Regions from separate parts of the Kocuria aegyptia genome, predicted to be linked through region 3. Evidence: riboswitches for the same ligand, from Rfam matches in the RefSeq annotation. Region 3 holds a riboswitch; each other region holds the start of a gene.

Region 1 (5,189 bases), on a different contig from region 3:
CCCTCATCGTCGGCGGGGTGCTGCTGATCGAGCTGGGCGCCCTGCCGGCCTGAGCGGCTCCTCGCAGGAGGCCGGCGGCGCCCGGGTGGTGCGGTGCCGGATCTCGTGTAGAGTGGTCTGCAGTTGTTGAGGTTCGTTTTTGTCTTTCAAGCAGTTCGGCCCACTCGGGTGCAGCAGTTTTTCTGAGAAGACGTTTTCCATGCATCACAACTGTTTGGTTTCTCGAACGTCGGGAAACGTTCATCTCATGAAGGATCAGGTCTCCCATGACTACCGGTATCGTCAAGTGGTTCAACGCTGACAAGGGCTTCGGCTTCATCACCCCCGAGGACGGCTCCAAGGACGTCTTCGCCCACTTCTCCGCGATCAACTCGAACGGCTTCCGCTCGCTGAACGAGAACGACCGCGTCGAGTTCGAGACCCAGGACGGCCCCAAGGGCCCCCAGGCCGCGAACATCAACGTCATCTCCTAAGGATCCCCGCGGGCCACGGCCCGTTGATCCTCCAGAACCGCCGCCGGGCTCTGCCCGGCGGCGGTTCTGTCGTCGTGCCGCGCCGGTCCTGAAGCGCCGGTCCTGAACTACCGGTCCCGGAGCACCGGGGACGAGCACCGCCAGAACCACCGGGAGGAAGCACCGTGACCGTCCCCGATCCGTGCCCCGCCGCGGAGGAGCCGGAGGACCCCTTCGTGGTGAACCGGATCTCCGACGCCCAGCTGGACGTCTCCGTGCCCTTCGAGGTGGAGGCCTCCGAGTGGGAGTTCGACGGCTCGGCCGACGAGGCCGGCGGCGGCTGGGGCTCCGCGGGGGACTACGGTCTCGAGTGAGCGTCCCGCGGATCCGCCCGTGCTCCCGGACCGCCGGACCCCCGCCGTCGTACCGCCTCCCAGCGTGCTCCGGCCCTGCTGTGCTCCTGCCCTGCAGCGATCCGGCTCCGGTGCGGCGTCTCGGGCTGTTCCCGCCCCGCACGACGGAGGCCGCAGCCCGGTGGGCTGCGCCCTCCGTCGTGTCCTGCCCGCCGGCTACGCCGACAGCGGGAGGGACGAGGGGTGGAGCTTGAAGAACGGGTGCCGCCCGGTCGCCGCGAGGGCTCCGGGAACGAGGAGCTGGCGGTACTTGGCGCACCATTGCGCGGGTCCCTCCGTGTGCTCCGCCGCGGCGGCGAGGTCGTCGGCCTCGGCGCTCAGGTACTCCTGCACGTCCCCGTCGGTCGACGTGAGCCGGACGAGGTGCAGATCGGGGAGGGTGGTGACGGTCACGTCGATCCACTCCTCGTGCTGGTCGGTGGTGCTGGTCGTTCTTTCTTCGGACATGGTCATGTTTTCTCCTGACGTTCTTGCAGGCATCCGATGGCGTTGCCCGCCGCTTCGTCATCCGATCCACCCGGGAACATCGGGTTGGCGCGCAGCGGGTCGGAGCCTCTCCGCTCACCCGCCGGGGATCGTCGATCTCCGGCCGAGCACGCGGACGCCGCATCTCGAGAAGCAGACTCAGGCTACCCCGAGGCTCCGACACCACGACAAGCCGGCCGTGAGTTGTGTCACCGAAACGTAATGCGCGGGGTGGTCGCCGGCGCCGTTCCCGGTTCATCGGGACCCATTTCAGCGCAATGATGTGTCGTCGAGGTGTCGGGGCGATGACACCCCGGGGAAGACCGGCGCACAGGAGGGTGGCACCGGGTGCTGCACCGCTGCGGGCCAGGTGATGTGGTTGAATGGAGGGAGCTTCAAGAGACCCGGTCGGCAAGCTCCGACTTGACCGGGCACCAACCCCATGTTCACGGGTGGTTCGGATGACGAAGCGGCTCGCATCGCCGCAGCAGCGGTACCCGGTGCGAGCAAGAGCGCACGAAGGACCCCGGTCATGACCGACCCCCGCCACCCCGCCGCCCGAGCGGCAACGTTCCCCGAGACCTCCCGGAGCGTCCCGGCCAGCGGGGACGCCGCCCGGAGCGACCCGGCGCCGGACGTCCCGGCGATCAGTGCCTCCGCCATGAGCATCGAGGACTACGCCCGTGTGGTGCAGGTCCGCACCGAGTTCGTGGACTTCCTGCTGGCTCCGGCCCGCGGGGAGCTCGCCGCGGCAGCCTGAGGCCCCTTCCCGTGGACCTCCTCCTGGACCGTTCCGTGCTGCTGGGGGTGCGCACCCCGGAGCGCTGCCCCGAACTGGCCGAGGTCCTGCGCCGGCACGGTCACCGGCGGCTGTTCCTCCCGGCCACGGTGCTCGGCGAGCTGCTCGCCGAGCGTCCCGACGAGACGCTGTGGGCCGAGCAGCTCGAGCTGCGCTTCCCGGGCCGGGTGCTGCCGGTGGACGCCGCCGTGGCGCGGGTCTGGGGTGCGCTGGGCGAGAGCGCGGCGGCCGACCCACTCGCCGGTCTCACCGCGGCCACGGCCAGGGTGCACGGGCTGACCGTGCTGACCGCGGAGCCCGGGCGGTACGCCGGCACCGGGGCGTCCGTGCTGGACGCGTCCCCCGCCCGGCGGTAGCCCTCAGGCGGCCCGGCGGTCGCGACGGCCCGGCGCCGAGAGCGCCACGGCCCGCTCGTAGTGCTCGAGCAGCTGGCCGACGAGCACGTCCCACGTCCGGCCCTGGACCGCCGCGTGCGCCGCGGCCCCGAACGCGGCCCGTTTCGCCTCGTCGCCGAGCAGATCGACCACGTGCCCGCGCAGCGCCCCGAGGTCCCCCGGGGGATAGAGCCAGCCGGTGCGGGACCGGTCCACGAGGTCGAGCGGCCCGCCCCGGCCGGTCGCGACCACCGGCACACCGGAGGCCATGGCCTCCTGGATCGTCTGGCAGAACGTCTCGAACTCGCCGGGATGGACGAACACGTCCAAGGACGCCATGATGCGCGCCAGGTCGGCGCCGCTGCGGCGGCCGGTGAAGTGCGCCTGCGGGAGCCGGCGGCGCAGGGCGTCCTCCTCCGGCCCCGAGCCCACGACCACCAGCCGCGTGCCGGGCAGGTCCGCGACCGCCGAGAGGTCCTCCACCTGCTTCTCCGGCGCGATCCGGCCCACGTAGCCGACGATCCGCCGGCCGCCGCCGACCTCCTCCCGCCACCGCTCGTCCCGGTGCCGCGGGGAGAAGCGGGTGGTGTCCACCCCGCGCCGCCACAGGTGCACGTCCCGCACGCCGTGCTCGGTGAGCTGCCGGACCGCCGAGGTGGACGGCGCCAGCGTGAGCGTCGCGAGGTTGTGCATGGAGCGCACGTGCCCCCAGAGGAGCTGCTCGAGGAACGGCGCCCCGTACTTGGCCGCGTAGCCGGGGACGTCCGTCTGGTAGACCGCCACGCAGGCCACCCCGAGCTGCCGGGCCGCCACGATCGCCCGGCGGCCCAGCACGAACGGGGAGGCCACGTGGACCACGTCGGGCCGGAAGTGCTCCAGCTGCCGGCGCACCCGCGCCACGGTCCCGCCCGCCACCCGCACGGCGGGGTAGCCGGTCAGCGGAACGGCGGGCAGCCGGTGCACCGGCACCCCGGCGAGGTCCTCGACGACCTCCTCCGCGAGGCGCCCGAGCGGAGCGGGGTCGTAGGAGGGGGCCACGACGACGACGTCGTGGCCCTCGGCGGCCAGCTCCTCGACGACCCGCAGCACCGAGTGGGTGACTCCGTTGAGGTGGGGGAGGAACTGCTCGGCGACCACGGCGACTCTCATGGACCCGAGCCTGGCCGGGCCCGGCGACCGAGCGGCAAGCAGGGCGTGGCCCGCCGGTGAAGCCGTCGTGAAGCCTCTGCCGGGGCGCCGCGCGGGCGTGGGAGGATGGGCGGTGATGAACTCCCATGGCTCTTCTTCCCCCGCAGCACGCCCCGACCGCCAGGGCGTGCCGATGCCGCTGTGGCTGCAGGGCGTGCTGGAACTCGGCTCCGTGGCCGTGGTGTCCTACCTGGTGGTCCTGCTGACCGTCCTCATGGTGTGGCTCGCCGACGGCTTCGACACCCTCGGCCTGGCCGGCGGGTTCGTGCTCTCCGGCCACGTGTGGCTGCTCGCCCACCTCACCCCTCTCCAGGTGGCCCTGGACCCGGGTGCCGGGCTGCCCGCGACCACGGGGACGCTCAACCTCGTCCCGCTCGGGCTGACCCTCGTCCCGTTCGCGCTCGCCTGGCACGCCGGGCGACGGCTGGCGCGCGCCTGCTGGGAGGGCCAGTTCTGGCAGCCGTACCTCAGCGGCCTGGCCGCCTACTCCGCCTTCGGCGCCGGCGCAGCGATGCTGTTCAGCCGCGGGGAGGTCTCGGCGAGCCCGGCCGCGGCCGCCGTCTTCCCGCTCGTCCCCGTGGCCCTGGGCGGGTTCGTCGGCGCGTACCGGGTCTCACGGTCGCTGCCGGGGCTGATCGGCGTCAACGCCGCCGCGTGGGTGGAGCGCACCAGCCAGTACTCCCGCTGGGCCGGGTCCTACGTGTGGGCGGTGCTGCGCGCCGGCTTCGTCGCGGCCGTCGCGGGGGTCGGGGCCGGGGCGGCGCTGCTCGCCGCCGCCCTGTTCTGGAACTGGAACGACGTGGTGGGCGTCTACCAGCGGCTCGGCACCGGCGTGCCGGGGGACACCGCGCTGACCGGGCTCCAGCTCGGCTACCTGCCCAACCTCGCGGTCTACGCCCTGGCCTGGGCCACGGGGGCGGGCTTCGACATCGGTTCCGGCACGCACGCCTCTCCGCTGGGCACCGAGGCCGGGCCCGTGCCGCTGCTGCCGGCCCTCGCCGCGCTGCCGCCCGCCGAGCTGCCCGCGTGGGCGCTCGTGGTGGTCGTGCTGCCCGTCCTGGCCGGCGTCCTCGCCGGCTGGTGGTTCCTGCGGGAGGGGGAGAACCACCTGGACGACTGGATGGCGCTGCGGCTGCCCGCCCGCTGGATCACGTACCCGCTGTCCACGCTGCTGACCGGGCTCTTCGTGGGCGCCGTCGCCGGCGTGCTGGTCATGCTGCTGAGCTGGCTGGCGCACGGCTCGCTGGCCCTCGGCCGGCTCACGGACGTGGGGCCGGACGGCCCCGCGGTGCTGCTGCTGTTCGGCGCCGAGGTGGCCGTGGGGGCCGCGGTCGGCTGCGTCGTGGGACCGTGGCTCGAGCACGAGCCGCCGTTCGCGCCGGCCCGCGGCCCGGAGGACGGGGAGGACGGGACGCCGGCCGGTCGCCGTGCGGCCCGCCGGCGGCGCCGGGAGGAGGCCGCGGCGCGGCGCGCGATGCGCTCGGCCGGCCGGCGGAGC
Region 2 (5,189 bases), on a different contig from region 3:
CCGTGCGCGTCGCGGCCTCCATCTCCACCCTCTCGGTCTCCGCGTTCTACCTGCTGGCCCAGATGGCCGGCGCCGGTGCGCTGGTGTCGCTGCTGCTGGGCATCGGCTCGCGAGCCGGTCAGTCGCTCGTCATCGTCGTCGTGGGCGCGCTGATGATCGTCTACGTCCTCGTGGGCGGGATGAAGGGCACCACCTACGTGCAGATCATCAAGGCCGTGCTCCTGGTCTCCGGCGTGGCGGTCATGACCATCTGGATCCTGGCGCTCTACGGCTTCAACTTCTCCTCGCTGCTCGGGGACGCGGTCGCCGTCTCCGGCAACCCGGCCATCCTGGAGCCGGGCCTGCGCTACGGGGCCTCCGAGACCAGCAAGCTGGACTTCATCTCCCTGGGCCTCGCCCTCGTCTTCGGCGCCGCGGGCCTGCCCCACGTGCTGATGCGCTTCTACACGGTGCCCACCGCCAAGGAGGCCCGCACCTCCGTGGTCTGGGCGATCGGCCTGATCGGGCTGTTCTACCTCTTCACGCTCATCCTGGGCTTCGGCGCCGCGGCCCTCATCGGCGCGGAGCGGATCCAGGCGGCTCCGGGCGGCGTGAACTCCGCGGCCCCGCTGCTGGCCTTCGAACTCGGCGGCTCCCTGCTGATGGGGATCATCGCTGCGGTGGCGTTCGCCACGATCCTCGCGGTCGTCGCCGGCCTGGCCATCACGGCCTCGGCCTCCTTCGCCCACGACATCTACACCAGCGTCATCAAGAAGGGGAACTCCGATCCCCGCAAGGAGCTGCGGGTCGCGAAGACCACGGTGGTGGTCATCGGCCTCGTCTCCATCGCGGGCGGCATCGGCGCGCAGGGCCAGAACGTCGCGTTCCTCGTGGCGCTCGCCTTCGCGGTCGCGGCCTCGGCGAACCTGCCGACCATCCTGTACTCCCTCTACTGGCGGCGCTTCACCACCCGGGGCGCGGTCTGGTCGATGTACGGCGGCCTGTTCATCTCGGTGGGCCTCATCATCTTCTCCCCGGTCATGTCCGGCACCGAGACGTCGATGATCCCGACGGCCGACTTCGCGTGGTTCCCGCTGCAGAACCCGGGCATCGTCTCGATCCCGGCGTCCTTCCTCCTCGGCTTCATCGGCTCCATGACGGAGCGCCGTCTCGAGGACCCGGTCAAGCAGTCCGAGATGGAGGTGCGCTCGCTCACAGGCATCGGCGCGGAGAAGCCCGTCGCCCACTGACGGATTCCCGCTCCCACCTGGGAGGATCCCCGGCCCGCCCGAAGCCCCGGCTTCCGGCGGGCCGGGCCGCGTCCGGGGCTCACCCGCTGATTCACCAACGTGAACAGACAGGTGGCTGACCGTCGGCTAGGGTGGTGAGCAGAAGCAACCTCAGGGTATTCCAGGGATACTGGCCGGTTGCGTACAATGAAAGTCCCTCCCGGGACGGATAAGGAGCCATCATGGGAATCATCAGCTGGATCATCCTCGGCCTCATCGCCGGTGCCCTCGCCAAGCTCATCATGCCGGGCAGCCAGGGCGGCGGCATCATCGTCACCATCGTCATCGGCATCGTGGGCGCCCTCCTGGGAGGCTTCCTGGGCTCGCTGATCGGCATCGGCAGCCTGGAGTCCGCGTTCGACATCGGCACCATCATCACCGCCGTCGTGGGAGCCCTCATCGTGCTCTTCATCTGGGGCGCGGTCAGCGGCCGCAGGGGCCGCGCCACGCGCTGATCCGACCCCGTCGGTCGCCGAGGCCCCGTCCACCGTTCCCGGTGGGCGGGGCCTCGGTCCGTCCCGGGACGCCCTGGGTGCCCGCCCCGGACACCGCCCCGGCAATCGCCGGGGCGCGGCAGGCAGGAGGCCCGCTGGGGGATACTGGGGGTCATGACGCCCCCCGCCACCCCGCCCCGTCCCCGTCAGACGCCCGAGCTGCGCGCGCTGGCCGCCGCCGGTCCCCGCAGGATCAGCGTCCTCGGCTCGACGGGCTCGATCGGCACCCAGGCGCTCGACGTCGTGCGCGCCGCCCGTGAGCTCGAGGGCGGGGCCCCGTTCACCGTGGTCGCACTCGCCGCCGGCGCGCGCCACCTCGAGCTGCTCGCGGACCAGGCCGTCGAGACCCGTGCCGCGGTCGTGGCCACGAGCGGCACCGGTCAGGACGCGGCCCGCCTGGCCCGCCTGATCGCGGACCGGGCCGCGGCCGCCGGGGCGGGGGACCACCGCCCCGAGATCGTGCACGGGCCCGACGCGGACCTCGTGCTCAACGGCATCACCGGCTCCATCGGGCTCGCCCCCACGCTGGCGGCGCTGCGGGCCGGGCACAAGCTCGCGCTGGCGAACAAGGAGTCGCTGATCGCCGGGGGGGCCCTCGTCAAGGCCGCCGCCGCGGCGACCGGGGACCCGGACGCCCTGATCCCGGTGGACTCCGAGCACTCGGCGCTGGCCCAGGCGCTGCGCGGCGGCACCGCCGGTGAGGTCGACCGGCTCGTGCTGACGGCCTCCGGCGGCCCGTTCCGCGGCCGGTCCCGGGCGGAGCTGGAGACGGTCACTCCGCAGGACGCGCTGCGCCACCCGACGTGGGACATGGGTCTGATGGTGACGACCAACTCGGCGTCCATGGTGAACAAGGCACTCGAGGTGCTCGAGGCCCACCTGCTCTTCGACGTCCCCCTCGGGCGCATCGACGTGGTGGTCCACCCCCAGTCGGTCGTGCACTCCATGGTCCAGTTCGTGGACGGCTCCACCCTCGCCCAGGCCTCGCCGCCGGACATGCGCCTGCCCATCGCCCTCGGTCTGGCCTGGCCCCACCGGGTGCCCGGCGCCGCCCTGCCGTGCGACTGGACGCGCGCCACGGCGTGGACCTTCGAGCCCCTCGACCCGGTGGCGTTCCCGGCCGTCCGGCTCATCAAGGCGGCGGGGGAGCGGGGCGGGACCTTCCCCGCGGTGTTCAATGCGGCCAACGAGGAGGCGGTGCACGCCTTCCACGACGGCCGGATCCGGTTCCCCGCGATCGTGGACACGGTGGAGGCGGTGCTGGGCGAGCACGACGACGACGGCCCGCTCGAGCTCGAGGCCGTGCTGGCGGCCGAGGGCTGGGCCCGCCGCCGGGTCCGGGAGCTCCTCGCCCGCTGACGGGGCGGGATCGGCCCTCGCCGCACGTGCTAGTCTGTCGGGCGGATGACGAGTCCCAGCGTGAAGCCCTGGCTGGCTGGGCGGCAACCCTCTCCCGTAGTGGGGTGCCCCAGGAGAACCATCTGGCACCGGCCATCGAGGGCCGGCGGCAAGTACGGTCCGACCGCGCATGCGCCCTCCGGCGTGCCCTCGACCGTGGCCGCCGGGCCCGTCGGAGCCGGTGGAGACCTCGGACACCCCGGACACCCCGGACCCACGGAAAGGCATCACATGCGATCGCAGCGCCTCCCCTTCCTCGCCCTGGCCACGACCCTCGGCCTCACCCTCGCCGCCTGCGGAGGCTCCGCCGGGGAGTCCTCCGGCGAGGGCGCCCTCGCCGACGGCAAGGTCACCATCGGCGTCGTCGGCTCCCACCCGACCCACGACGTGCTCCAGCAGCTGGCCGAGGAGCAGGGGCTCACCGTCGAGTACGTCGACTTCTCCGACTACAACCAGCCCAACCCGGCCACCGAGTCCGGCGACGTGGACATGACCTGGTTCCAGCACGTGCCCTTCCTCGCGGACTACAACAACTCCGCCGGGGGCTCGATCACCCCGATCGGCTCGACGTCGATCTACCCGCTGGGCCTGTACTCCAACGAGCACGACTCCGTGGAGCAGTTCCAGGAGGGCGACGAGATCGCCGTGCCCAACGACGCGGTGAACCTCTCCCGGGCCCTGATCGTGCTCGAGTCCGCCGGCCTGGTCGAGCTGACCAGTGACACCCTCATCCCCACGGAGCTGGACGTCGACACCGAGGCCTCGAAGGTGCGGGTCACCCCCGTGTCCGCGGAGCAGACGGTGCTCTCCCTCGACTCGGTGGCCGGCTCGGTGATCAACAACGACTTCCTGGCCCGCGCGGACATCGACCCGAAGTCCGCGCTGGCCCAGGACGACCCCGAGGCGGAGGGCTCGCGCGCCTACGTCAACCTCTTCACCACGACCGAGGAGCTCGCCGGCGACGAGACCCTCCGGCAGGTCGCGGACCTCTACCACGAGCAGGCCGTCGTCGACGCCGAGATGGAGGAGACCAAGGACACCGCCGTGCCGCTGCAGCTGGAGCCGGAGGAGCTCCAGGAGCTGACCGCGCGCTACCAGCAGGAGCTGAAGGACCAGGGACGGTGAGCGCGGCGGTCCCGGCCGGGCCGTCCGCCCCCGGGCGCCCGGACGAGGTGCTCGTCTCCTTCCGCAACGTCTCCAAGACCTTCCGCACCGGCTCGGGGCGCGCGGCGCGCGAGGTGGTGGCGGTCGACGACGTCAGCCTCGACGTCCGCCGCGGCGAGATCTTCGGGGTGATCGGCTACTCCGGGGCGGGCAAGTCCACCCTCGTGCGCCTGATCAACGGGCTCGAGCCCGTGTCCTCGGGGTCCCTGACCGTCGAGGGGTTCGAGGTGGCCGGCCGGCGCGAGACCGAGCTCGCGCCGGTCCGGCAGGAGATCGGCATGATCTTCCAGCAGTTCAACCTCTTCACCTCCCGCACCGTCGCGGGCAACGTCGAGTACCCGCTGAAGCGGGCCGGCTGGCCCAAGGAGAAGCGCCGGGCCCGGGTGGCGGAGCTGCTCGAGTTCGTGGGCCTGTCGGCCCGCGCCGGCAACTACCCGGAGCAGCTCTCCGGCGGGCAGAAGCAGCGCGTGGGCATCGCCCGGGCCCTGGCGACCAGCCCGAAGCTGCTCCTGGCCGACGAGTCGACGAGCGCCCTCGACCCGGAGACCACGCAGGAGGTCCTGCAGGTGTTGCAGCGGGTCAACCGCGAGCTGGGGATCACGATCGTGATCATCACCCACGAGATGGACGTGGTCCGGGCGATCGCCGACCGCGTGGCCGTGATGCAGGACGGGAAGGTCGTGGAGCACGGCTCCACCGTGGACATCTTCGCCCGGCCCCGCACCGAGACCGCCCGCCGCTTCGTCTCCTCGGTCCTGCACTCGGTGCCCGACGCCCGCGAGGTGGAACGGCTGCGCCGCGCCCACCGCGGGCGCCTGGTGATCGTGGACGTCGGCGACGGCGTGGACATCGGCGGGGTGCTCTC
Region 3 (5,189 bases):
GGTTGCGGTTGGGCGAGCGGGGCGGCACCGGATTGCGGTGGTTGCCGACCAGGCACAGCACGACGTCCGCCATGCCCGCGTCGATCGCCGCCGCCGCCCGCCAGAGCATGCCCGGCCCGGTGGCCCCGCCGAGGTCCACCACGTTCGCCATCCGGGGCTGCAGGCCGAGGTACTCGGAGAGCATCGCCGGGACGTGCTGCGGGGTCTCACCGACCTGGGGGCCCATCAGCAGCCCGTCGATCTCGCCCTTGCCGATCCCGGCGTCCTCGACGGCGAGCTTCGCGGCCCGGGCCAGCAGGCCCATGGTCGTGGCGTCCTCCGTCCGGCGGGTCGGTGGGAGCTCGCCCACGCCGACGATCGTGCCGCGCGCCGTTCCCCGGTCGCGACTCATGCGAACAGCCTCCGGAACTCGTCGAGGGAGCCGGGGTTGGCCAGCGACGCCTCGTTCTTCACGGCCTCGCCGCCGGCGGCGAGGCGGGCCGCGCCCTCGACCTTCTTGCCGTTGAGGGTGTAGGGGACCTCGGCGACGGCGAAGACGTGGGCGGGGACGTGCCGGGGCGAGGCCTGGGTGCGGATGTCCGCCCGCAGCTCCGCGGTGAAGCCGGGGGTCAGTTCGTGCCCGTCGGCCATCACGAGGCAGAGGACGACCTCCTCGTCGGTGCGGGCGGTGTGCCCGAAGACGAGGGACTCGGCGACCTCGGGGCGCTGGTCGACCACCCGGTAGATCTCCGCGGTGCCGATCCGCACGCCGTTGGGCTTGAGCGTCGTGTCCGAGCGGCCGTGGACGACGACGGAGCGGCGCGGGGTGATCTCGGCGAGGTCGCCGTGGGTCCACACGTCCGGGCGCTCGGCGAAGTAGGTGTCGTGGTAGCGCTGCAGCCCCCCCTCCCCGAGGAAGGTCAGAGGCATCGACGGGAAGGGCTCGGTGCACACGAGCTCGCCCTTTTCCCCGACCACCGGCGCTCCCCGCTCGTCCAGCACGCTGACGGCGTGCCCCAGGGCGATGCAGGTGATCTCGCCCCGGCGCACCGGGTGAAGGGGGGAGCCGAGCTGGAAGCAGCCGTGGATCTCCGTCCCGCCGCAGATCGAGGCGAAGACCATGTCCTGCTTCACCTCGGCATACAGCCAGTCGTACTGCTCCGGGGAGACGGGCGCCCCGGCCGAGAGGACCGATCGCAGGGCGCGCAGGTCGTGGTGCTCCCGGGGCGCGTACGCGGAGTCCATGAGAGCGGTCAGGTACCGGGGGCTCGTGCCGAAGTGGGTGAGCCCGGCCTCGTCCGCCATCCGCCACAGGTGTCCGTGGTCGGCGGTGCCGTCGGGGAGGCGGGGCGAGGGGTGGCCGTCGATGAGCAGCACGGCCGCCTCCGCGGCCAGGACGGACACGACCCACGCGTACATCATCCAGGCGGTGGACGTGAACCAGGAGTGCACGTCGCCGGGACGGACGTCCCCGTGCAGGACGTGCTCCTTGAGGTGCTGGAGCAGGACGCCACCGGCGCTGTGCACGATGGCCTTGGGCAGCCCCGTGGTGCCCGAGGTGAACATGATCAGGCCGGGGGCGTCGAACGGGAAGCGCTCGAGCGTGAGGGGTGAGGTCTCGTCCGTGAACTCGTCCTCCCACCGGGGGGAACCGACCAGGACGAGATCGGACGTGGTCGCCAGGCGGGCGACGACCTCCTCCGCCTTGTCCCGCACGTCGAAGTCGCGGCCGTTGTAGGCGTAGCTCTGCGCGGCGACCACCACCGACGGGCGCACCTGCCCGATCCGGTCGACCAGGCCGGCCACCCCGAAGTCCGGCGAGCAGCCCGCCCAGGCGGCCCCCAGGGACAGGGTGGCGATCATCGTGGTGAGGTTCTCGACGGTGTTGGGGAGGATGCCGGCGACGACGTCTCCCTCACCGACCCCTGCCGCCCGCAGCCCCGCCTGGACCGCCGCAACCCGTCCACGCAGCTCCCCCACGGTGAGCCGCGTGTGGGTCCCCGTCTCATCCGCGGCGAGCACCGCGAGCCGGTGCGGCTCGCCCCGCAGCAGGTTCTCGGCCACGTTGAGCCGTCCGGCGGGGAAGTACCTGGTCCCGAACATGCGTCCGTGCCGCAGGGAGGGCAGCAGCTCGAGGTCGGCGCCGCCGGTCGGCGGCGCCTGCTCCACGACGTCGCCCTTGTCCCCGCGCACGCCCGTGAAGTCCCACAGCGCGTTCCAGAACTCGTCCCGCCGGGTCACCGACCAGCCGTGCAGCTCGTCGTAGCGACGGGGGTCAAACCCGTTGGCGACTGCGAAGCGACTCATGGCGGAGTCCCTGTAGGCAGAGTCCGGGGGTGTCCAGAGAGTGGCAGGGCCGTGCGGGGTCATCGGGCGGGGCGCGCCTTTCCTGAGCTGATCTGCCCCGTGGCCCGGCACCTTGTTCAGGGGTGCTGCGCAGATCCGGCGCGGAGGGCGCCGTACTTGCCGCAGGCGGTGTGCCCTGCGGCCCGATCCTCATCTGGGGCACCCCGCTACGGGAGAGGGTTGCCGCCCGGCCAGCCAGAGCTTCGCGCCGGGTCTCGTGATCGTGCTGAATGCGTTCTCACGATAGGCCAGGGAAGCCGTCCGTGTCAGATCGGCGAACCGTGGCGGCCCGGTTGGCGCGAAACACTCCGGACGACGACAATGGGAGGCAGCCATCCCGAGCGGCCGAGAGACCTGGATCGACGACGCCGCAGCAACCGTGGTCCACGTCGCAGACCGCACGGTGCTACCGCCAGGACCGATGGAGCAGCGCACTCCCGGGCCGCCCACCGGGGGCACCTCTTCGCCCGGGACCGACCAGCGGCACCACCTGCACGAGGAGTTCTCCCCATGGCCGACCACCAGTTCGGGTTCCGCACCCGCGCCCTGCACGCCGGGGGCACCCCCGACGCCGAGCACGGCGCCCGGGCGGTCCCGATCTACCAGACCAGCTCGTTCGTCTTCAAGGACGCCGACGACGCCGCCAATCTGTTCGCCCTGCAGAAGTACGGCAACATCTACTCCCGCATCGGCAACCCGACCGTCGCGGCGTTCGAGGAGCGCATCGCCTCCCTCGAGGGAGGCATCGGCGCGGTGGCCACCGCCTCCGGCATGTCCGCCGAGTTCCTCGTGTTCGCCGCGCTCGCCCAGGCCGGGGACCACATCGTGGCCTCCGCCCAGCTCTACGGGGGGACGGTCACCCAGCTGGACGTCACCCTCCGCCGGTTCGGGATCGAGACCACGTTCGTGCCCGGCACCGACCCCGCCGACTACCGGGCCGCGGTGCGCCCGGGCACCAAGGCCGTTTACACGGAGGTCGTGGCCAATCCCTCCGGCGACGTCGCGGACCTGGAGGGCCTCGCCGCGGTCGCGCACGAGGCCGGCGTGCCGCTGGTCGTCGACTCGACCATGACCCCGCCGTACCTGGTCCGCCCGATCGAGCACGGGGCGGACATCGTCATCCACTCGGCCACCAAGTTCCTGGGCGGGCACGGCACCACGCTGGGCGGCGTCGTCGTCGAGTCCGGCCGCTTCGACTGGGCGAACGGCAACTTCCCGTCCATGACGGAGCCGGTGCCGACGTACAACGACGTCACCTGGTGGGGGAACTTCGGGGAGTACGGGTTCCTGACCCGGCTGCGCACCGAGCAGCTGCGGGACATCGGCCCCGCGCTGGCCCCCCAGTCCGCGTGGAACCTGCTTCAGGGCGTGGAGACGCTGCCGCAGCGCATGGACGCGCACCTGGCCAACACGCACGCCGTCGCGCGGTGGCTGGCGGAGGACCCGCGCGTCTCCTACGTCAACTGGGCCGGGCTGCCGGACCACCCCCACCACGACCGCGCCCGGAAGTACCTGCCCCTCGGACCCGGCGCCGTGTTCGCGTTCGGGGTCTCCCCCACGGACCGGCTCGGAGGGCGGGAGGTCGGCGCCCGGTTCATCGAGAACCTGCAGCTGGCCAGTCACCTCGCCAACATCGGCGACGCCCGCACCCTCGTGCTGCACCCGGCCTCGACCACTCACCAGCAGCTGAGCGCCGAGCAGCTGCTCCAGGCCGGGGTGCGGGAGGACCTCATCCGCCTGTCGGTGGGCCTCGAGGACGTCGAGGACATCCTCTGGGACCTGGACCAGGCCCTCACCGCGGCCACCGGCCTGTCCCGGGATGCTGCCTCCGCTGTTGGTGCCCCGGCCGGTGTCACTGCTGATGTCACCGCAGATGTCACCGCCGATGTCACTGCCGAGGCCGCCACGGCGACCACGACCGAAGGAGTGCTCCGATGACCCCCGAGACCCGCACCTGGACGGGGCCGAGCGCGCCCGAGCGGCTGAAGATCCTGCACGACACCGAGTCGATCGCCATCGTGGGGGCGTCCGACAAGCCGTCCCGTGCCTCCTACTTCGTCTCGACCTATCTGCTGTCCTCCTCGCCGTACCGGGTGTACTTCGTCAACCCGGTGCTGCAGGAGATCATGGGCCGGCCTGTCTATCCGTCCCTGGCGGAGCTGCCGGAGACGCCCGACGTGGTCGACGCGTTCCGGCGCCACGACGACCTCCCCGGCGTGGCCCGCGACGCCGTGGCGGTCGGGGCGAGGACCCTGTGGCTGCAGCTGGGCTCCTGGCACGAGGAGGCCGCCAGGATCGCCGAGGAGGGCGGGCTCAACGTGGTCATGGACCGCTGCGTGAAGATCGAGCACGCCCGCTTCCACGGCGGCCTGCACCTGGCCGGCTTCAACACCGGCGTGGTCTCGGCGAAGCGGCAGGTCCTGGCCTGAGACCGGCCCGGGACGACGAACGACCCCGGGAGCCTGGAGCTTCCGGGGTCGTTCCCGTCCTGCGGGCGGGGTCGTCCCTGTCCTGCGTGCGGGGTCGTTACACGCGCTCGAGCACGAACCTCACGTCGGCCTTCAGGCTCTGGCTGACCACGCAGTAGCGCTCCGTGGCCCGCGCGAGGCGCTCCAGGCCGGTGTCGTCGAGGTCGGCGTCCACGCGGGCGGTCACGACGACGTCCTGGACCCCGACGGGCACGGCCCGGTCGACGCCCAGGGTGCCGCGGGCGTCGAACATCCCCTCGGCGGTCAGCTCGGTCGAGCGCACCTCCACGCCCATGGCGGTGGCGACGCTGCGCAGGGTCACTCCGGCGCAGGCCAGCAGCGCGTCGAGGAGCATGTCCCCGGAGCAGGCATCGCTGCCGTCCCCGCCGGTGGCGG
Region 4 (5,189 bases), on a different contig from region 3:
CATGACGTCGGCGTGCTCCAGCGCCCACTCGGCGGTGGAGTCCACGAGCTCCTGCGGAATGACCGGGTCCTGCGGGTCGCGGCCCCAGAACATCCGCAGCGGCTGCTCCCGCAGCCGGTCGTCGGCGAAGAGGGGGTGCTCCCCGGGCACCACGAACCCGGAGAGGCCGACGACCGCGGCGATCTCCCCCGGCATGTGGCGGGCGAGGGACGTGGCCATGGCCATGCCCTGGGAGAACCCGAGCAGCGTGATGCTGGGGTGGTCCGCGGCCAGCTCCCGCAGCCACGCCGCGACGGGCGCCACCGCCTCGGCGACCCGGTCGAGGGAGAAGCTGAGGTCCGCGGCCAGCGGGAACCACTGGTAGCCGAACCGGATGGGCTGGGGCGCGCGCAGGGACGCCACGCTGAACTCGCCCGGCAGGGCCGGGACGAGGCCCATGAGGTCCTGCTCGTGCGAGCCGTAGCCGTGCAGGAGCACGAGCAGCGGGGTGCCGGGGCGGGCGTCGGCGTCGTTGCTCCACACGGCGAAGGGGGTGGCGGTCCCGGCCGGGACGGTGGCGTCGATCATGGCACCAGTGTGCCACCCGGGGCCGGATCGCGATCCACGACGAGAACGTGCGCGTGGTCGCGTCCCGGCACGACGCCGTCCCGGTGGACCTGTGGGGCCTGCGGGAGCTCGAGGACCCGGCGCTGTGGGACCCCGGACCGGACGGGCCGGGCGCCCCCGGCTCAGTGCTCGCGCAGCACGGTCTCCACGAGCAGCTTGCCGAGCTGGGGCGTCTCGATGAGGAAGCCGTCGTGGCCCGACGGCGAGGTGAGGGTGTGCCGCCGGACGTCCCCGGGCAGCGCGGCGGCGAGGACGTCGGACTCGTGGGGCAGGTAGAGCCGGTCGGAGTCCACCGCCGCCACCAGCCACTCGCACGAGGTCACGGACAGCGCCTCCTCGAGCGTGCCGCGGCCCCGGGCCACGTCGTGGGACATCAGCGTCTCGTTGACGGCGAGGTAGCTGTTGGCGTCGAAGCGGCCGGCCAGCTTGGACGCCTGGTGGTCGAGGTAGCTCTCCACCTGGTAGCGCCCCCGCCCGTCGGCGTGCGTGTCGATGACCTGCTCGTCGGCCTGCGGCGAGCGCCCGAAGCGGTGGTGCAGCTCGTCGGCCGAGCGGTAGGTGATGTGGGCGATCCGCCGTGCCAGGCCCAGGCCCGTGACGGGCGGCGGGCCGTCGTAGTAGTCCCCGCCCCGGAAGTGGGGGTCCTGGCGGATCGCGAGCTTCTGCGCCTGGCCCCAGGCGAGCTGCTCGGCGCTGGACTGGGCGCACGCGGCGACCACCGCGCACGCCCGGACGCGGTCCGGGTAGGTTACGGCCCACTCCAGGGCCCGGGCCCCGCCCATGGAGCCGCCGATGACCAGGCGCCAGGCGTCGATGCCTAGGGCGTCGGCCAGGGCCGCCTCGGCGTGCACGCAGTCCCGGACGGTGACGAGCGGGAAGCGGGAGCCCCAGGGGCGGCCCTGGGGGTCCACCTCCGGCGGCGCGGGGGTCGCCGGGCCCGTGGACCCGTAGCAGCCGCCCAGGATGTTGGTGCAGACCACGAACCAGCGGTCCGTGTCGATGGCGGCGCCGGGGCCGACGAGGCCCTCCCACCAGCCGCCGCTCTGCGCGGCGCGCCGCTCGGCCTCGGGGGCGCCGGGGCGGGCCCGGCCGGTCGCCACGTGGGTGTCCCCGGTGAGGGCGTGCTCCACCAGGACCGCGTTGGAGCCGTCCGGGGCGAGCGTCCCCCAGGTCTCGTAGGCGATCCGGACCCCGGGCAGCCGGAAACCCGACTCGAGCTCCAGCTCGCCGATCCCGGCCACCCGCGGCACGCCGTCCTCGCGCACGGTGGTCCCGGCGTCCGTGCCCCCCACGACCGTCACGGTCACTCCTGCCCTCCGTGCGCGGCCGCGGCCGCGGCGAAGCCCTGTTCCAGGTCCGCCAGGATGTCGTCGATGTTCTCCAGGCCCACGGACAGCCGCACGAAGCCGGGTTCCACGCCGGCGGCCAGCTGCTCCTCGGGCAGGAGCTGGCTGTGCGTGGTGGACGCCGGGTGGATCACGAGGGAGCGGACGTCGCCGATGTTCGCGACGTTCGAGTGCAGGGTCAGGGCGTCCACGAAGGCCGCTCCGGCCTCCCGGCCGCCGTCGAGGACGAAGCCCAGGATCGATCCGGCGCCCCGGGGCGCGTACTTCTGCGCCCGCTCGTGCCACGGGGAGGACTCCAGCCCGGCCCAGGACACCGCGCGCACGTCCTCGCGCGCCTCGAGCCAGCGGGCCACCCTCCCGGCGTTGGCCACGTGCCGCTCCATCCGCAGGGACAGCGTCTCGATGCCCTGTTCGATGAGGAACGCGTTGAACGGGGAGATCGCCGAGCCGAGGTCGCGCAGCAGCTGCACGCGGGCCTTGAGGATGTAGGACAGGTTGACGCCGAAGGGGCCCTCCGCGCCCAGGGCCTCGGCGTAGACGAGGCCGCCGTAGGACTCGTCCGGCTGGTTGAAGCCGGGGAAGCGCTCGGGGTAGCGGCCGAAGTCGAAGTTCCCGGAGTCCACGATCACGCCGCCGATGGCGGTGCCGTGCCCGCCCAGGAACTTGGTGGCCGAGTGCACCACGATGTCCGCGCCCCAGCGGAAGGGCTGGATGAGGTACGGGGTCGCGACGGTGTTGTCCACGATCAGCGGCACCTCGTGGTCGTGGGCGATCCCGGAGACCGTCTCGAGGTCGAGGACGTCGTTGCGCGGGTTCGGGATCGTCTCCGCGTAGAAGGCCTTCGTGTTCGGCCGGACCGCCCGGCGCCAGGCCTCGGGGTCGTCCGGGTCCGCCACGAAGGTGGTCTCGATGCCGAGCTTCGGCAGCGTGAACTTCAGGAGGTTGTAGGTCCCGCCGTACAGGCTGGGGCTGGCCACGACGTGGTCGCCCGCGCCGGCGACGTTGAGCACGGCGAAGGTCGTCGCCGACTGCCCCGCGCTGAGCATGAGGGCGCCCACGCCGCCCTCCAGGGCGGCGATCCGGTTCTCCACGACCTCCGTGGTCGGGTTGCCGATCCGCGTGTAGATCGGGCCGAGCTCGGCGAGCGCGAAGCGGTCGGCGGCGGCCTGGGCGTCGGGGAAGACGAAGGACGTGGTCTGGTGGATCGGCAGGGCGCGGGAGCCGGTGACCGGGTCGGGACTCTGTCCCGCATGGATCTGCCGGGTCTCGAAGGCCCAGCCCCCGGGGTTCGCCGGGGTGGGGCGTTCGGCCGGGGCCAGGTCGGTCGGGGCGGCGGAGACGCCGGTGCTGGAGGCGGGGAGGTCGGACATGCCGTGGGACTCCTTGCGGATCTCAGGGGTCCCGTCCCGGCCGAGGCGGTGCGGCCGGGAAGGGCCGGGCGCCGGGGACCCGCGCTTGCTCGCTCGCCGGTCGCGAGGAGCCTGGTCTTCACCCAGGGCACCCCACCGCGGTGGAGGGTTGCCGGCCAGCTAGCTGGGGCTTGGACGCTGGCGCTCATGACCTGGACAGCATTCTCCGGACCCGGGCGACACGGCGTCAAGCCGGGCCGCGTCGTGACGCCCGGCGCCGGGCCTCACCCGCACCGCGCCCGGCGCGTCGCGGGCCGATTTGGAGACGAAAGTCACACGGTGCCACGATGTGCCCATGAGAGTCGACCACGTGTCCTACGCCTGCCGCCCGGAGGGCCTGGCGGCCACCACCGAGCGCATCGCGAACCAGCTCGGGATCGAGCCGGTCAAGGGCGGGGTGCACCCCCGTTTCGGCACCCGCAACATGATCCTGCCGCTGACGAACCACCAGTACGTGGAGGTCGTCGAGGTCCTCCCGCACCCGGCTGCGGAGAAGGCTCCCTTCGGCCAGGCCGTGCGCGCCCGGTCCGAGGCCGGCGGCGGCTGGCTGGGCTGGGTCGTGGAGGTCGACGACCTCGCCCCCTTCGAGCAGCGCCTCGGGCGCCGGTCCGTGCCCGGTCAGCGGGTGTTCCCGGACGGCCGGTGCCTGGAGTGGCACCAGATCGGCGTCAAGGGCCTGATCGCCGACCCGCAGCTGCCGTTCATGGTCCGCTTCGACTCCGCCCCGGAGATGCACCCGTCCCAGGCGAGGCTCACGGACGTCGGGCTCGCGGGCATGTGCATCGCCGGGTCCCCGGAGCGGGTCGCGGAGTGGCTGGGCGCCCCCGTCGAGACCGCGCTCGAGGACCTCGAGGTCGACTGGCGCTATCCGGACGGCACCCCGGGAGTGCTCTCCGTCACCTTCAGCACCCCGGACGGGCCCGTCACCATCTGAGGCCCGGCCGCGGTCCGGGCGGCGGGCCGCAGCCGGGCGGGGCCGGGCTCAGCCCAGGAACCGGGCGGCGCCGAGGAAGCCCACGGCGTCCAGCAGGAAGTGCGCGACGACGAGGGGCATCACCCGCCCGGTGCGCCGGTAGAGCTCCGCGAAGACGAGGCCCATCACCACGTTGCCGAGGAAGGGCCCGATCCCCTGGTAGAGGTGGTAGCTGCCGCGGAACAGGGCGGTGACCACGAGCACCACGGGCCAGCTCCAGCCGATGCGGGTCAGCCGGTCCGCGAGGAACGCGACCACGACGACCTCCTCGACCAGGGCGTGGCGCAGGGCCGAGAGCAGCAGCACGGGCACCGTCCACCAGTGCTCGGCGAGCCCGGACGTGCTGACCTCCGCGGTGACGCCCAGGGCCCGGCCGGCGCCGTAGAGCGCCAGCGTCCCCAGGCCCATGAGCAGGAAGAGCACGGTGCCGAGGCCGAGGTCCGGGAGGGGCATGCGGGCGTCGAGACCGATCCGCCGGCGGACCGTGCCCAGGGCACCGGCGGAGCCGGCGAGCAGGTAGAGCGCGAGCAGCACCGGCACCAGGTCCAGGGCGATGCCGGTGAGCTGGCGCAGCAGGTCGAAGAGGGGCTGCAGGCTCAGCGGCGGGTTCATCGTGGCCTGCGCCTCGGACAGCGGCCCGCGCGCCAGGTGCTCCGCGAGGGACAGCAGCGCGTATAGGGCCGAGGCACCCAGGGACACCCCGAGCACCAGCAGCACCTGCAGCCACAGGTCGGCGCGGGTGGATCCGAAGGCGGGCGGTCGCGGGGCGAGATGGGCCGGGGTGCTCATGCGGCCATTCTGGCACCGGCGCACCGGCCGGCCCGCGCACCCCGCGGCGGGCGCCCCGGGCCGTCC

The links. A riboswitch is a leader RNA that binds a small molecule or an ion and turns the genes downstream of it on or off. The one in region 3 is predicted to bind S-adenosylmethionine.
Region 1: another riboswitch for S-adenosylmethionine. It lies ahead of ABD220_RS02685 (hypothetical protein); the one in region 3 lies ahead of ABD220_RS15565 (acetoacetate--CoA ligase).
Region 2: another riboswitch for S-adenosylmethionine. It lies ahead of ABD220_RS01390 (MetQ/NlpA family ABC transporter substrate-binding protein); the one in region 3 lies ahead of ABD220_RS15565 (acetoacetate--CoA ligase).
Region 4: another riboswitch for S-adenosylmethionine. It lies ahead of ABD220_RS01000 (bifunctional o-acetylhomoserine/o-acetylserine sulfhydrylase); the one in region 3 lies ahead of ABD220_RS15565 (acetoacetate--CoA ligase).

Annotation. Positions count from the first base shown of each region.
Region 1 covers NZ_BAAAOA010000007.1:94,214-99,402, forward strand. The annotation lists gene ABD220_RS02665 (DMT family transporter) at 1-53, shown strand, start outside; gene cspE (transcription antiterminator/RNA stability regulator CspE) at 267-473, shown strand; gene ABD220_RS02675 (hypothetical protein) at 638-826, shown strand; gene ABD220_RS02680 (hypothetical protein) at 1,022-1,318, opposite strand; SAM riboswitch class IV at 1,724-1,849, shown strand; gene ABD220_RS02685 (hypothetical protein) at 1,863-2,090, shown strand; gene ABD220_RS02690 (PIN domain-containing protein) at 2,102-2,485, shown strand; gene ABD220_RS02695 (glycosyltransferase family 4 protein) at 2,489-3,652, opposite strand; gene ABD220_RS02700 (cell division protein PerM) at 3,768-5,189, shown strand, end outside.
Region 2 covers NZ_BAAAOA010000005.1:133,979-139,167, forward strand. The annotation lists gene ABD220_RS01375 (solute symporter family protein) at 1-1,229, shown strand, start outside; gene ABD220_RS01380 (GlsB/YeaQ/YmgE family stress response membrane protein) at 1,451-1,723, shown strand; gene dxr (1-deoxy-D-xylulose-5-phosphate reductoisomerase) at 1,877-3,121, shown strand; SAM riboswitch class IV at 3,166-3,282, shown strand; gene ABD220_RS01390 (MetQ/NlpA family ABC transporter substrate-binding protein) at 3,392-4,285, shown strand; gene ABD220_RS01395 (methionine ABC transporter ATP-binding protein) at 4,282-5,189, shown strand, end outside.
Region 3 covers NZ_BAAAOA010000046.1:266,431-271,619, reverse strand. The annotation lists gene ABD220_RS15570 (thiolase family protein) at 1-391, opposite strand, end outside; gene ABD220_RS15565 (acetoacetate--CoA ligase) at 388-2,349, opposite strand; SAM riboswitch class IV at 2,434-2,548, opposite strand; SAM riboswitch class I at 2,655-2,753, shown strand; gene ABD220_RS15560 (O-acetylhomoserine aminocarboxypropyltransferase/cysteine synthase family protein) at 2,836-4,263, shown strand; gene ABD220_RS15555 (CoA-binding protein) at 4,260-4,754, shown strand; gene ABD220_RS15550 (OsmC family protein) at 4,852-5,189, opposite strand, start outside.
Region 4 covers NZ_BAAAOA010000005.1:73,706-78,894, reverse strand. The annotation lists gene ABD220_RS01010 (alpha/beta hydrolase) at 1-567, opposite strand, end outside; gene metX (homoserine O-acetyltransferase MetX) at 729-1,913, opposite strand; gene ABD220_RS01000 (bifunctional o-acetylhomoserine/o-acetylserine sulfhydrylase) at 1,910-3,322, opposite strand; SAM riboswitch class IV at 3,399-3,514, opposite strand; gene ABD220_RS00995 (VOC family protein) at 3,657-4,295, shown strand; gene ABD220_RS00990 (CPBP family intramembrane glutamic endopeptidase) at 4,344-5,123, opposite strand.